3 regions of the Paenibacillus sp. FSL R5-0713 genome follow, and region 2 is predicted to be linked to each of the others. Evidence: riboswitches for the same ligand, from Rfam matches in the RefSeq annotation. Region 2 holds a riboswitch; each other region holds the start of a gene.

Region 1 (4,291 bases), 280 kb from region 2:
TGCAGCGGGGCTTCGCTCTGGGATGTTGGATACATGAATGCCCCTCCTTTGAAGTTCAGTTGAAGATAACAACGACATGAAAAGAGAATTGCGTTTATTTCAGAGCCTGCTTCAGAGCGATATCTTAATGTAATATATCTTTATCGTATGTTCCAATATAGTCAAAGTCAATTGATTGAGGGCATTTGTTACGCAATTGTTATATAGTTCTTAAGATATATGGGTAACATTACCTTAGTGTGTAAATTACAGGGGATTAAGTCTTATAAAAAGGAAAATTTTACACGTTGGTCTATTTCAATTTTGGCTCTTTTTGGTTTACAGATGAGACCGTTTCTCATATAATTTATGTAACCAAGTTTCATGTGATGAAACATGAGGAGGGCATTATGCCATGGAAGATCGCAAGTTAACCGTCCGGGCTGTGGAACGGGCGCTGGATATATTATTATGTTTTACCACACGCAGTGATCTGGGACTCACCGAGATTGCCAGCCAGATCGGCCTGCACAAAAGTACAGTGCACCGCTTGATGGCTACACTGGAGGATCGAGGATTCGTAATCCGCGATGCAGCAACAGAGAAGTATCGACTAGGCATCCGAATCTGGGAGCTGTCGGCTCATATGTCCCGCAGTGATGATCCCGCTATTCTGCTGCTGCCTGCGATGGAGCGACTGAGAGATCGATTGGGGGAGACCGTGAGTCTGTACCTGCGGGATGGCAGTGAACGGATTCGGATTCAGGCGGTGCAAAGTGATCAGGCGATTCGCCGAGTCGCTCCAGTCGGTGTTAGACTCCCGCTGTCTGTTGGCGCATCCAGCAAAGTCTTGATGGCGTTTGCCACGGACGAGGATCGTGAGGAACTGATGAACGGGCCGGAGTGGCCGGTGTTTATTGATCCGGCGGTGTATTTGGCGCAAATGGGAGATATCCGGGATAACGGATATGCGACGAGTTATGAGGAGCGTGAGCCGGGAGCTGCAGCGGTATCTGTACCGATTATGGATCGCCGAGGCAATATTGCAGCTGCTCTCTCGGTCTCAGGGCCTGTCAGCCGACTTTCGCAGGAGACTTTGCACGAATACGCACCTGTGCTAAAGGAAGCTGCTACGCAGATGGGGCTCATGTTATCCTGATATTGATGTAAGGTTTTTCTCCAATTGGGTTGGTGTTCTGGAATATAAAGGTTGTTTTTATGTTCCGGTTGCGCTACTCTGTAATGGACGGCCCATCGGGGTCAGCTTCATTGAATATGAACAGCGGCTTATGTATGCCGCAACTTTTAACGTTACTGGGGGAGTCCGAATTGTCCGGACTGAGACGGAATCGCATGAGATTCCGGACCCTTTGCACCTGATCTGGATCATACCAGCGTAGGGAAGTAATCGGCGATATGACCACAACCACCACATGTGTGACTCTTGCAGGACTCCGTTATGGAGCTGCAACCAGGAGCATTATTGGTGATGGGCATTAAAGTCGGTTCCTTCGGGGGCCGGCTTTTTTTATATACAGTGGACGGGCGAGATAATACACATTCCATGGACTGTTTTTTCAATAACCTGCAAAAGTGGGCTTGGAGAGAGCAATCATTATAGATTTATGATCTGTGGTAACCTCCGTTCTGTCGTTAACTGTACATGAATAATGTCTCCCCCTTGGTCTGGTGTAGGATCGCTCTTTCTTCTCTGCGCTCTGCATGATTTGGGACAGGTGCGTAAGCGAGCTGATGACGATGCCAACCAAACCAAGTGAACGAACACGGAGGAGGAGACGAGCAAACATGAGTACAGGAAACCAAACGGGACAACAAGCGATGGAACAGGAACATAACGGTCAGCAGGTGGAAAAGGAAACAGGAGCGGCCGGACGGGTTCAGCCCTTTCCGGGTAGCCGCAAAGTCTACATTCAGGGCTCACGGCCGGACATAGTTGTACCGGAGCGTGAGATAGCCCTTCATGACACGAATACTCCCCAAGGGGTGGAGCATAACGAACCGCTGCGTGTCTACGATACGAGCGGCCCCATGACTGATCCCGAATTCCAGATGGATATTCGGAAGGGGTTACCCGCGCTCCGAAATCATTGGATTATGGAACGCGGTGATGTTGAAGCATATGATGGCAGAGCCGTTCAACCCGAGGATAACGGACTAAAGCCCGGAGGGCGGAGAGCCGGGGCAGAGGAATACCCTGGATTTCGGGGACAACCACTGCGTGCTCAGGCTGGGCGCTGTGTCACCCAGATGCACTACGCAAGGCAGGGCGTCATTACACCAGAAATGGAGTATGCCGCTATCCGTGAAGGGGTGGAACCGGAATTTGTGCGGCAGGAGCTGGCAAGTGGACGGGCGATTCTGCCATCCAACATCAATCACCCAGAGAGTGAGCCGATGTTGATCGGTCGTCATTTTCACGTGAAGATCAATGCCAATATAGGTAACTCTGCCGTATCTTCCTCCATCGAGGAAGAGGTTGAGAAGATGACCTGGGCGGTACGATGGGGATCGGATACCGTGATGGATCTCTCGACAGGTAAAAACATTCATACCACCCGGGAATGGATCATCCGCAATTCACCTGTACCGATTGGTACGGTGCCGCTGTATCAGGCACTGGAGAAGGTGAATGGCGAAGCGGAAGCGCTGACCTGGGAATTGTACCGAGACACGCTCATTGAGCAGGCAGAGCAGGGCGTGGACTACTTTACGATTCATGCAGGTGTGCTGCTGCGTTATATCCCCATGACCGCCAAGCGGATGACAGGTATTGTATCCCGGGGCGGGTCCATTATGGCAGCATGGTGCCTTGCGCATCATCAGGAGAATTTTTTGTACACTCATTTCGAAGAAATCTGCGAGATTATGAAAAGGTATGATGTGGCGTTTTCGCTGGGAGATGGACTTCGTCCAGGCAGCATCTACGATGCGAATGACGAAGCTCAGATGGCGGAACTGGCTACGCTCGGGGAACTGACGCAGATCGCATGGAAGCATGATGTGCAGGTAATGATCGAAGGCCCGGGGCATGTACCGATGCACAAGATCAAGGAGAATGTGGATCTACAGATGGAGATATGCCAAGAGGCACCGTTCTACACTCTGGGGCCACTGACGACCGATATTGCCCCGGGATACGATCACATTACGTCCGCCATTGGTGCGGCTATGATTGGCTGGTTTGGCACGTCGATGCTCTGTTACGTCACGCCAAAAGAACATCTGGGCTTGCCTAACAAGGATGATGTACGGGAAGGGGTTATTGCCTACAAGATCGCGGCCCATGCCGCTGATCTGGCGAAAGGCCATCCGCGTGCTCAGCGCCGGGATGATGCATTGTCCAAGGCACGCTTCGAGTTCCGCTGGCGGGATCAGTTTAACCTGTCACTCGACCCGGAACGGGCACTGTCCTACCATGATGAGACGTTGCCGGCAGAAGGGGCCAAAGAAGCTCATTTCTGCTCGATGTGCGGACCGAAGTTCTGTAGCATGCGCATTACGCAGGACATTCGTGCCTTTGCGGCGGATAAAGGATTGTCCGAGAATGAGGCTGTAGCAGCGGGCATGCAGGAAAAGGCTGAGGAATATCGGACACGGTCCTAGGCGCTGGTACAGCTTAACCTTGGCAATCTGAAATAGTGATAAAGCCGTTCTTCTCTGTCATTGCAGAGAAGAACGGCTTTTTTTGATTCAATGATATGATTTTAAACTCTATGAGCGCTCTCCGTGTTGTTCAAAACTAGCTTTGCGACTGTTCGTGGTCCATAGCTTATATAAAATGCCTGTGATAACAAATAGGAGGGCATCACTAAGTTTAGGGGCACCTCCGTATAGAAATGCAGAACAGGAAAAACCTACGATAAACAGAACAACAATATAGAGGAAATGCATATTAGTTCACCTCGTTAATTAGTGGTGTTAGTTAGTAAGTGAGTTCATTGCGGTGCTATGCCCAAATTCTTCTCCAAATGCGCCGCAAGCAATGCCAACGGACTATGGATCGCAATGCCTGTGTCTGCAGTAACCTGTGCAGCAGCGGGAGCCATAGACAGTTGAGCTGCCACTACCGTTTTACCCGGATACTGCTCAGCAATCTGCTGTAATCCCTCACGTACCGCTTCGAGATACCCTTGCTGATCTCCACGCATAATTAACTCAAACGTCCCAGGGATACACACCACTTCCGTCTGAGATGCCTTGGCAACGTGTGGCTGCCCATTCTCATCCTTGTGCTGTAACGCCTGATTCACCCGTGCCATCGTTCCTTCAATGGTTGCCGGGTTGGTGAAGG
Region 2 (4,291 bases):
ATCTTTCTTGTTTACTGGGGATTAAAGTCAGAGGTACTTACGTTACAAATGAGCATACCAGAGGTTGATATCAGCATATTGTTCAAAGATCCTGACTTGCAAAAAATGCCGATATGACAGTCATTATGCGATGTCAGGATATATCTGATCTAATGATTATTCTAGTTACCTTCCTTATTTGGTAGGATTAGGTTGTGAGTTGGGCAGAGGTGCACCTCTGGCGAACTTTCAGTACAAGCACAGGCTTGTACACGATCCATAACGAGAGAATAAGGGAGGAATAAAGTAATGAAAAAAATGTTGACGTTGTTGTTGTCTGCTGGTTTGGTTGCTTCCATATTTGGTGCGGTTCCCGCTGCTGCTGCGCCTACAGTTGTTAATTCAACGATTATTGTTCCAGCGGGCACGACTTATGACGGTCAAGGCAAAACATTTGTAGCCAATCCTTCCACATTGGGTGACGGGTCTCAAGCAGAGAATCAGAAACCGGTATTTCGTCTGGAGGCAGGGGCTACGCTCAAAAATGTAAATATCGGATACCCTGCTGCCGATGGTGTTCACTGTTATGGCAACTGTAATATATCAAATGTAGTCTGGGAGGATGTGGGTGAGGATGCACTCACATTGAAGTCGGCCGGAACGGTCAACATTACCGGCGGTGCGGCGTATAAGGCCTATGATAAAGTATTCCAGATCAATGCAGCCGGAACGATTAACATCAAAAATTTCCGTGCAGATGATATCGGCAAGCTGGTACGTCAAAATGGTGGAACGACCTTCGCAGTTAACATGACGCTGGATAACTCCAATATTTCCAATGTGAAAGATGCTATTATGCGTACAGATAGCAGTGTATCTCAAGGGAAAATTACGAATACCCGCTATTCCAAAGTGCCAACCCTGTTCAAGGGATTTGCTTCAGGTAAAACCAGTCAATCCGGCAATGTCCAATATTAAACGAGAGACTCAATCGCTGGAGTTGTTAAAAATATAAGCTCCACTTAATTGGAAGTAAGCCGGAATATAACGCCAAAAAAAGAGCGTCCCAAGGTCATTGTCACACTGACTTTGAGGAACGCTCTTTGTAATGCAGATGTCACCATAGTATAGTTCTGCTGAGTAATGTTTCATTGTGGAGGCACATATTATTTCTCTCCCGGAACCTCAACGATGACTTTGCCATGCTCGGGGGCAACGGAACCGCTATCCGTGGAGCCCAACTTGTTTATGACCTCATATGAGGTTTCTTCAAGCATGCGAGAGTACTTGAATGATACGAGTGTTTGACCTGCTACGGAAGGACGAGTTCCTGCTTCAGCAACGGCTTTGGTTTTAATAAAGAACAGGTCACCGATAGTTCCTGCATTATTGCTGATGTTGGCCTGCCATCGCAGCAGTGCACTTCCATTTTTAAGAACATAATAACTGACCAGATCGTTATCCTCCACAACGAAGAAACGATCTTTTTTGCCTTTTTCAAAAATGTATTTAATGGAGGAATCCACCGGACCCAGAGGGTTGCGAATATCCAGACGTGTTTGTCCGAGTTCAGAGAAGCGTGGCAGATGAAGTGCGGCTTCGCGCGCCACAGTCAGATCAGAACTGTTATATTCTTTTACAATCGTAGCATCGGTAGTGTAAATGTAGGCTTCCTTGGCCTTCTGATTCCACTGCACCTTCGTACCAAAAGCCTCACCAATGGCACGGAGCGGAAGCATCGCTTTACCATTCACCAGAATCGGGGCGGAAGACAATGTTGCATTTTGGTCATTTTTCTTCATTGTCTTGCTATTAGGTTTAAGGACATAATTATCGCTGCCTGTGCTAATGCTGATCTCTTTTGTTTTGTTATTGTAGCCAAACGTATAGTTGCCGAGGAATTGAAGCTCAGTCAATGCCACGTACATGGTCCCCTGCCGGATGACAACTTCATATTGAGCTTGAACATTGTTAATATAAGCTGTCGGTTTAGGTTCAGTTGCCGCGGCTTCCGCCACAGTGGATGAGAGTAAGGCAGGTGCCGTACCTGCGGTAAGTATCGAAGCGGCAAGGATCATTTTCCATGTTTTGAGCTGCCAAGCAGAGTTATACATTTTCATTACTATCAATCTCCCTTCTAGTATTTCAGACGGACTACATAACCTAAATGTTTCATATTATGGAAAGTGTACAATAGATATCCCCTGTTCATATACCCCAAATGAAGCATGGTGATACTTCTGGGGATTGCCACAAATACCCATCTGATGTACATTAGAAGCAATGAAATAAGTGAACCGGGAGCTCAATGAAGTTGGGCTGAGAGAGTGGCCTTGTGCCGCTGACCGTACATCTGATCTGGGTAATGCCAGCGTAGAGAACATGGATTTGCAATATGTAAGGGTGAAGTGTAGGAATGAACGTGGATGAACTACAGACCTTTTTGAACTGTGGTGGTGTATCTGCCATGGCGGAGAGGGATGGTTGATATTCCGTATTTTCGACATCCACCCAATACATCATTGTGAGGATTGTATACTGCGTGTTAGGCCTGCCCGGAACCGGGGAGGCTTTTTTTGTTTATTTTTAGAGGTTGTTCAACCAGTCTTTTTGAACACACACTTTTACAACCCCACAGGGGACAGAGGAAGGACGTAGAGAACATGGCAACAACAACAGGCAACAAACGATTGAAATTAACGGATATTCTGGTAACCATCGTAATCGCAGTGGTGTTTGGGGTGATTTACAAGATATGGGGACCTACGTATGACTTGATGAAACCATTCGGCGTTCATGCGGAGCAGATGATTTACGGCATGTGGTTTATGGCGGGCACGTTTGCATTTGTCATCATTCGTAAACCAGGCGTGGCTATCTTGGCCGAGGTTGCGGCTTCAACGGTAAGTGCTTTTCTGGGCAGTGAATGGGGCATGTCCACACTGGTGTATGGTCTGTTGCAAGGATTGGGAGCTGAGATCTTCTTCGCAGCATTCCTGTATCGTAAAACCAATCTGTTTGTCACTTGTCTTGCAGCCATTGGAGCCGCAGCGGCCTCGCTTTTGCTGGATTATCAGTATGGCTATATCGATTCACTCTCGGCCTGGAATTATACGTTATTCATCGGTTTCCGCTTCATCGGAAGCATCCTGATTGCAGGAGTGTTTGCTTATTATCTCGCCAAAGCTTTGGAACTGACTGGTGTAACACGTTCACTCAGACCGGTATCCAAACAGGATTATGAGGCGTTGGATTAGATGAGCGGAGAGGGGAATTCGCAGGCGGTAAGTGTGACGAATCTAAGATGCAAGTTCCCGGGAGAGAAAGCCTTGGTATTTCAAGGCTTGTCTCTTTCTGTGCGTCAAGGGGAGAAAGTGCTGCTGCTTGGACCAAGTGGCTCCGGTAAATCGACGTTATTACAAATCTTGAGCGGTCTGATACCTCGTTCGGTTGAAATTCCGATGAAATGTGATGATATTCAGGTTCCCGTCAAAGCAGGAGTGGTCTTTCAAGATCCGGATACCCAGTTCTGCATGTCCTTTACGGATGAAGAGATCGCATTTGTTCTGGAAAACCGAAGTATTCCGCGTGAAGAGATGCCTGCTCTGATTAAATATTATCTGAAACAAGTGGGGTTATCCTTGGAACAGAACCGTGTATTGATCCAGTCCATGTCTCAGGGGATGAAGCAACGTCTTGCGATTGCCTCGATGCTTGCCATGGACCCGGAGGTATTGTTTTTGGATGAACCCACGGCACTGTTAGATGATGAGGGGACTTCCCAGGTGTGGGATACCGTCAAACGGATCGCCAGTGATAAAACGATCATCATCGTTGAACACAAAATAAACGAGATTGTAGATATGGTCGACCGCATCATTGTCTTATCACCTGAAGGAAAGATTGTGGCGGATGGGCCAGCACAGCAGGTATTCACGGATGAACGGAGCAAGTTGAGGGATTATGGAATCTGGTATCCAGGCGTGTGGGAAGAGCATGAGCAGGAGAGGGTAACAAAAGAAGAAGAGGGAACTTATGGAGAGCTTCAAGCGTGTGAGAATCAGGGGATCTCAACCTTGGAAGCACAGCAGTCGTCTGGCTTATCTGATGCAACGGAGATTTTCCCCGTATCTCATGTATCATCCTTATCGCCTGTATCGTTAGCCGATCAGCCTGCACTGGACTTGCAGCAGTTCACTGGATGGCGTGGAAAAACACCTTTCATTCAGGTGGAACAGGCCAAGGTATGGCACGGAGATTGGATTGGTATTGTCGGGGCCAATGGAGCTGGCAAGAGTTCATTGTTGTTATC
Region 3 (4,291 bases), 3.0 Mb from region 2:
GGGAGCAATGTCTTTCCATCTCCGATGACTTCGACTTTTATCATATCACAAAGTCCCGAAGCCCGCGCAAGCTCGGCGATCCGCACTGCCTCTTCCGCAGTGGAAGCCCCGGCCGTATTCGGAAGAAGCGTGTATTTATCCAGATCCAATGTATCCAGGAAATGCTTCTGGTTACGTTCCTCAAGATTCAGACGACGAACAGCAAAGGTTAAAACTTCCGTTCCAGAAGCATCCACAGCCTGACTCTGCACTTCAAAATCCGAAAACTTGCCTGTTCCGAGCAATAATCTGGACTCAAACGTATATTTACCAATGTTCAACATCATTAACCGCCTCCTACAAAATGTACAATCTCGATTCGATCGCCTTCTCTTAATGCCGTTGACTCGTGATACTCACGCGTTAAGATATGCCTGTTCAGCTCGACAACTACAGTCTTGACTTGCAGGTCAAACGATTGGAGCAGTTTATCCACACGATTTAATCTGTCTTCAATCTCCATCCGTTGTCCATTAACAATGATATTCACTGCACCACTCCCTTTCTGTTCAAACGCTCTGGATTCAGCACTTCAATTCCGAGTTCTTCTGAGCTTTTGCCAGTGATTAACTCCGCGATAAGCCTGCCTGTTATCGCACTTAGCAAAATACCATTACGGTAATGCCCAAAGGCAGCGAACAGTCCAGGTATACTCTTGCATGCACCTATATAAGGCAGCCCATCTGGCGTTGCCGGTCTTACACCTGCCCACGCTCGCTTAAATTGCGCTTCTTTCATCCCGGGTACCCAGTGGGTAGCCGCTGTTAGCAGCTTCTGAACACCCTGTACAGAAACATTCAAATCCGTTCTGCCCGGCAGACTGGTTGCCCCGAGCCAAACTTCGCCATTGGCTTTGGGAACAATATAGACATCCTCTGCATAAACCGTTCTGTCAGGTCTGTACCCTGCATGTTCATCTGAGAACTGAACGGCAGCTATTTCTCCTTTTACCGACCACACAGGTAAGCTCAGATTCACATGTCTCATCAATGCTTCACTCTGTAATCCAGCCGCTATAACGACATGTTTGCACGTTATCTCACCGATCGATGTGGTGATCCCCTGCACGCCGTGTTCGTTTGTTTGTACACGTATACCCTGTATGTCCTCTATAAACCGAGCTCCCATGGCTTGAGCAGATTCCGCATATGCCCTAGTTAGATGGACAGGAAGGATTTCACTCTCGTATGGCCTGTAGTAGGCTCCGTATGTATCTCTGTTAAGCCACGATGCCTCCTGTTGCACAACCGAACGATCCCACCACACCTCATCAGCAGACAAACCGGAATTTCGATTGTTCTTATAGCGGTTTAATTCACTGTATGATCGAAAAGGGGTCAAGAATCCACGGCGTTGCAGCCCAACCTCTACCCCACTAAGGGTATCCATTAGCACTTGTTGCTCAATAAGTAACTGTCTACTCTGCCTGCCAAGCTTAGCCATCAAAGGATGAGCAAAATCCTCACTATCTGGCGCAAGCATTCCAGCCGCTGCGCAAGAAGTGCCTCCCGCAATTGCGGAATGCTCCAGCAACAAAACATCCTGTCCCCGGGAAGCAAGCTCATACGCAATGGCACAACCAACAACACCTCCGCCTACAATAATGGTTTCTGCATGAATCTTATCCGGATTATCAGTTAAACTTTTGCTTCTTGATTCCGTTTCAGAGTTCAGTTGATGACTGAAATGATTCCTGTTCTGACCCGTTACGATCTCATTCATCCTCTCATCTCCTTTCACCGGCTTAGACTTCCTGTAGCAACGATAGCCTGCCTTAGTGATGCAGCTGCCCGATCCGGGGAATCGCTCGACCATACATTTGAGATCACGGCAACTCCCTGTGCCCCTGTAGCGCGAATCGCTTGAATATTTCCCGGCTCTATGCCTCCGATCGCGATGACAGGAATGGAGACACCTCTGCATACTTCATCAAGAGCATATAATCCTCTTGGTTCTAGATCTGGCTTGCTGTTGGTCGCGAAGACATGCCCAAAGAAAAGGTAATCAGCTCCCTGTTCTTCAGCGATTTTTGCCTCATCGATGGAATGAACAGATACACCCAGACGAAGTCGCTGCATTTTGCTTATGACAGCAGGGTTGTATTTACGTATCGCATCTTGCCCCCAATGAACACCGCCATAGAGATCATTCTGTGAAGGCAGTTCTGAACCATTGATAACGATGCGACAAGATGGAATATTAACATTACGCAGACTTTCAGCCCAGCCGATCTTGTCTTGACATGTAAGTTGTTTCTCTCGTATGTGAATATAGTCCACCCATGGCCAAACGTCCTTGGCTGCTTTTACAAAAGATGCTCGATCTCCTGCCCCCGTAGATACAACATGCAATTCAAATGATTCGTGAACATGCTTATGAAAAATTGCGGTACCCTCCCTCTCCTTCCAGGCGTGAATGCTATGAAAACACAAAAAAAGCCACTCCCGTAGGGGAGTGGCTGCGTATGAATTATAGGATCAGATCACTGACTGATGCATACAGTTCATTTCGTGCAGTACAGCTGTAGACCTATAGCCATAACGTTATACACGCAACTGCATGTTTCAATTCGCTAAGCAGACGGTTGAAATCTTTTCGAGTTGCCGTTTGCTCACGTCATTCACTGAAACGCGCTCGCCACTTCCCTACGCTGGTATGATCCAGATCAGGTGCAAAGGGTCCGGAATCGCATTCTTCCATCTCAGCCGCATCGTGCGGCCCCCCTAGTGTTCATATGAAGTTGTAGCCTATGTTACCATAGACGGATTTTTTTGTCACCGTAATTTCTGTTAAACATGGTCTAAACACGGTCTTGAATCGTCTATTTTTTCTCAGACCATTCTTCGACATTCCATGTTTTGGTGACCCAACCCTCGTAAAAATCAGGTTCATGAGATACCAGTAACACCGTTCCCTTAAATTCTTGCAAGGCACGCTGCAACTCCGCTTTGGCAGTGACATCCAAATGGTTTGTCGGCTCATCGAATAAAATCCAGTTGCTTTCGCGCATCAGGAGTTTGCATAAACGAACCTTGGCTTGTTCTCCACCACTCAGCATGTTGAGTGGACGAGTAATGTGCTCATTCTTTAATCCGCAGCGAGCGAGATGACCCCGGACCTCATTCTGAGTCAAATGTGAGAACTCATTCCAGACATCCTCGATCGGCGTGATATTTCCAGCACGAACCTCCTGTTCAAAATAGGCCGTTTCGAGATAATCTCCCAAAAAGGTCTTTCCACTCAGTGGAGATATTTTCCCGAGGATGGTTTTCAGCAGTGTCGATTTACCCACACCATTACAGCCTACAATGGCAATTTTCTCACCACGTTCAATCGTCATCGTCATTTTGGGCAGCAAAGGATAGGTATATCCAATTTCAAAATCAATGCCCTCAAAGACCGTTTTGCTACTCGCGCGGGCATCCTTGAATTTGAACGTTGGTTTAGCCGCTTCATCCGGGCGATCAATACGTTCAATCTTGTCCAGCTGTTTCTCGCGGCTCTTCGCACGACCTGAAGTTGAAGCCCGCGCCTTGTTACGCTGAATGAAATCTTCCTGTTTCTTGATGTACTCTTGCTGTTTCTCGTATGCATCAATATGCTGGGCTTTATTCATATCAGCCATCTCCAGGAACTTGTTATAGTTCGCTGCATATCTCGTTAATTTGGCAAATTCCAAATGATAAATGACATTTACGACTTCATTCATGAATTCCGTGTCATGGGAAATTAAGAGAAATGCGTGCGGGTAGTCCTTCAGGTAACGTGACAGCCATTCAATATGCTCAACATCCAGATAGTTGGTCGGTTCATCCAGTAACAGAGCTGTAGGTTTTTCGAGCAGAAGCTTGGCAAGCAGTACCTTGGTGCGCTGTCCACCACTTAGAGCTGCGACATCTCGATCAAGACCAATTGCAGACAAACCAAGACCATTGGCCATCTCTTCAACTTTTACGTCAATCAGATAAAAGTCGCCCTGTTCCAGTTGTTCCTGAATATCGCCCATCTCTTCCAGCAACTGCTCCAGCTTATCTGGATCTGCATCTGCCATCTGGTCCGTAATATTCATCATTTCTTTTTCCAATTCAAGCAACGGAAGGAAAGCATCCTTAAGCACATCACGAATCGTTTTGCCTGGCGTAAGCTTTGTGTGCTGATCCAGATATCCATAACGGACCTTCGGTGTCCATTCCACTTTTCCACTGTCTTTAAGCAATTTACCGGTAAGGATGTTCATTAATGTGGATTTACC

The links. A riboswitch is a leader RNA that binds a small molecule or an ion and turns the genes downstream of it on or off. The one in region 2 is predicted to bind thiamine pyrophosphate.
Region 1: it holds a riboswitch for thiamine pyrophosphate, as region 2 does, so the genes downstream of both, thiC (phosphomethylpyrimidine synthase ThiC) here and MKZ12_RS04475 (ECF transporter S component) in region 2, are expected to answer to the same signal.
Region 3: it holds a riboswitch for thiamine pyrophosphate, as region 2 does, so the genes downstream of both, MKZ12_RS17570 (thiamine phosphate synthase) here and MKZ12_RS04475 (ECF transporter S component) in region 2, are expected to answer to the same signal.

What each region holds. Positions count from the first base shown of each region.
Region 1 is NZ_CP150229.1:707,779-712,069, forward strand. It holds gene MKZ12_RS03320 (alpha/beta fold hydrolase) at 1-35, opposite strand, end outside; gene MKZ12_RS03325 (IclR family transcriptional regulator) at 395-1,138, shown strand; TPP riboswitch at 1,286-1,399, shown strand; gene thiC (phosphomethylpyrimidine synthase ThiC) at 1,819-3,603, shown strand; gene MKZ12_RS03335 (hypothetical protein) at 3,936-4,291, opposite strand, start outside.
Region 2 is NZ_CP150229.1:988,946-993,236, forward strand. It holds gene MKZ12_RS04465 (pectate lyase) at 289-957, shown strand; gene MKZ12_RS04470 (copper amine oxidase N-terminal domain-containing protein) at 1,146-2,099, opposite strand; TPP riboswitch at 2,266-2,376, shown strand; gene MKZ12_RS04475 (ECF transporter S component) at 2,643-3,236, shown strand; gene MKZ12_RS04480 (ABC transporter ATP-binding protein) at 3,237-4,291, shown strand, end outside.
Region 3 is NZ_CP150229.1:3,967,743-3,972,033, forward strand. It holds gene MKZ12_RS17555 (thiazole synthase) at 1-323, opposite strand, end outside; gene thiS (sulfur carrier protein ThiS) at 326-529, opposite strand; gene thiO (glycine oxidase ThiO) at 526-1,761, opposite strand; gene MKZ12_RS17570 (thiamine phosphate synthase) at 1,776-2,471, opposite strand; TPP riboswitch at 2,665-2,774, opposite strand; gene MKZ12_RS17575 (ABC-F family ATP-binding cassette domain-containing protein) at 2,861-4,291, opposite strand, start outside.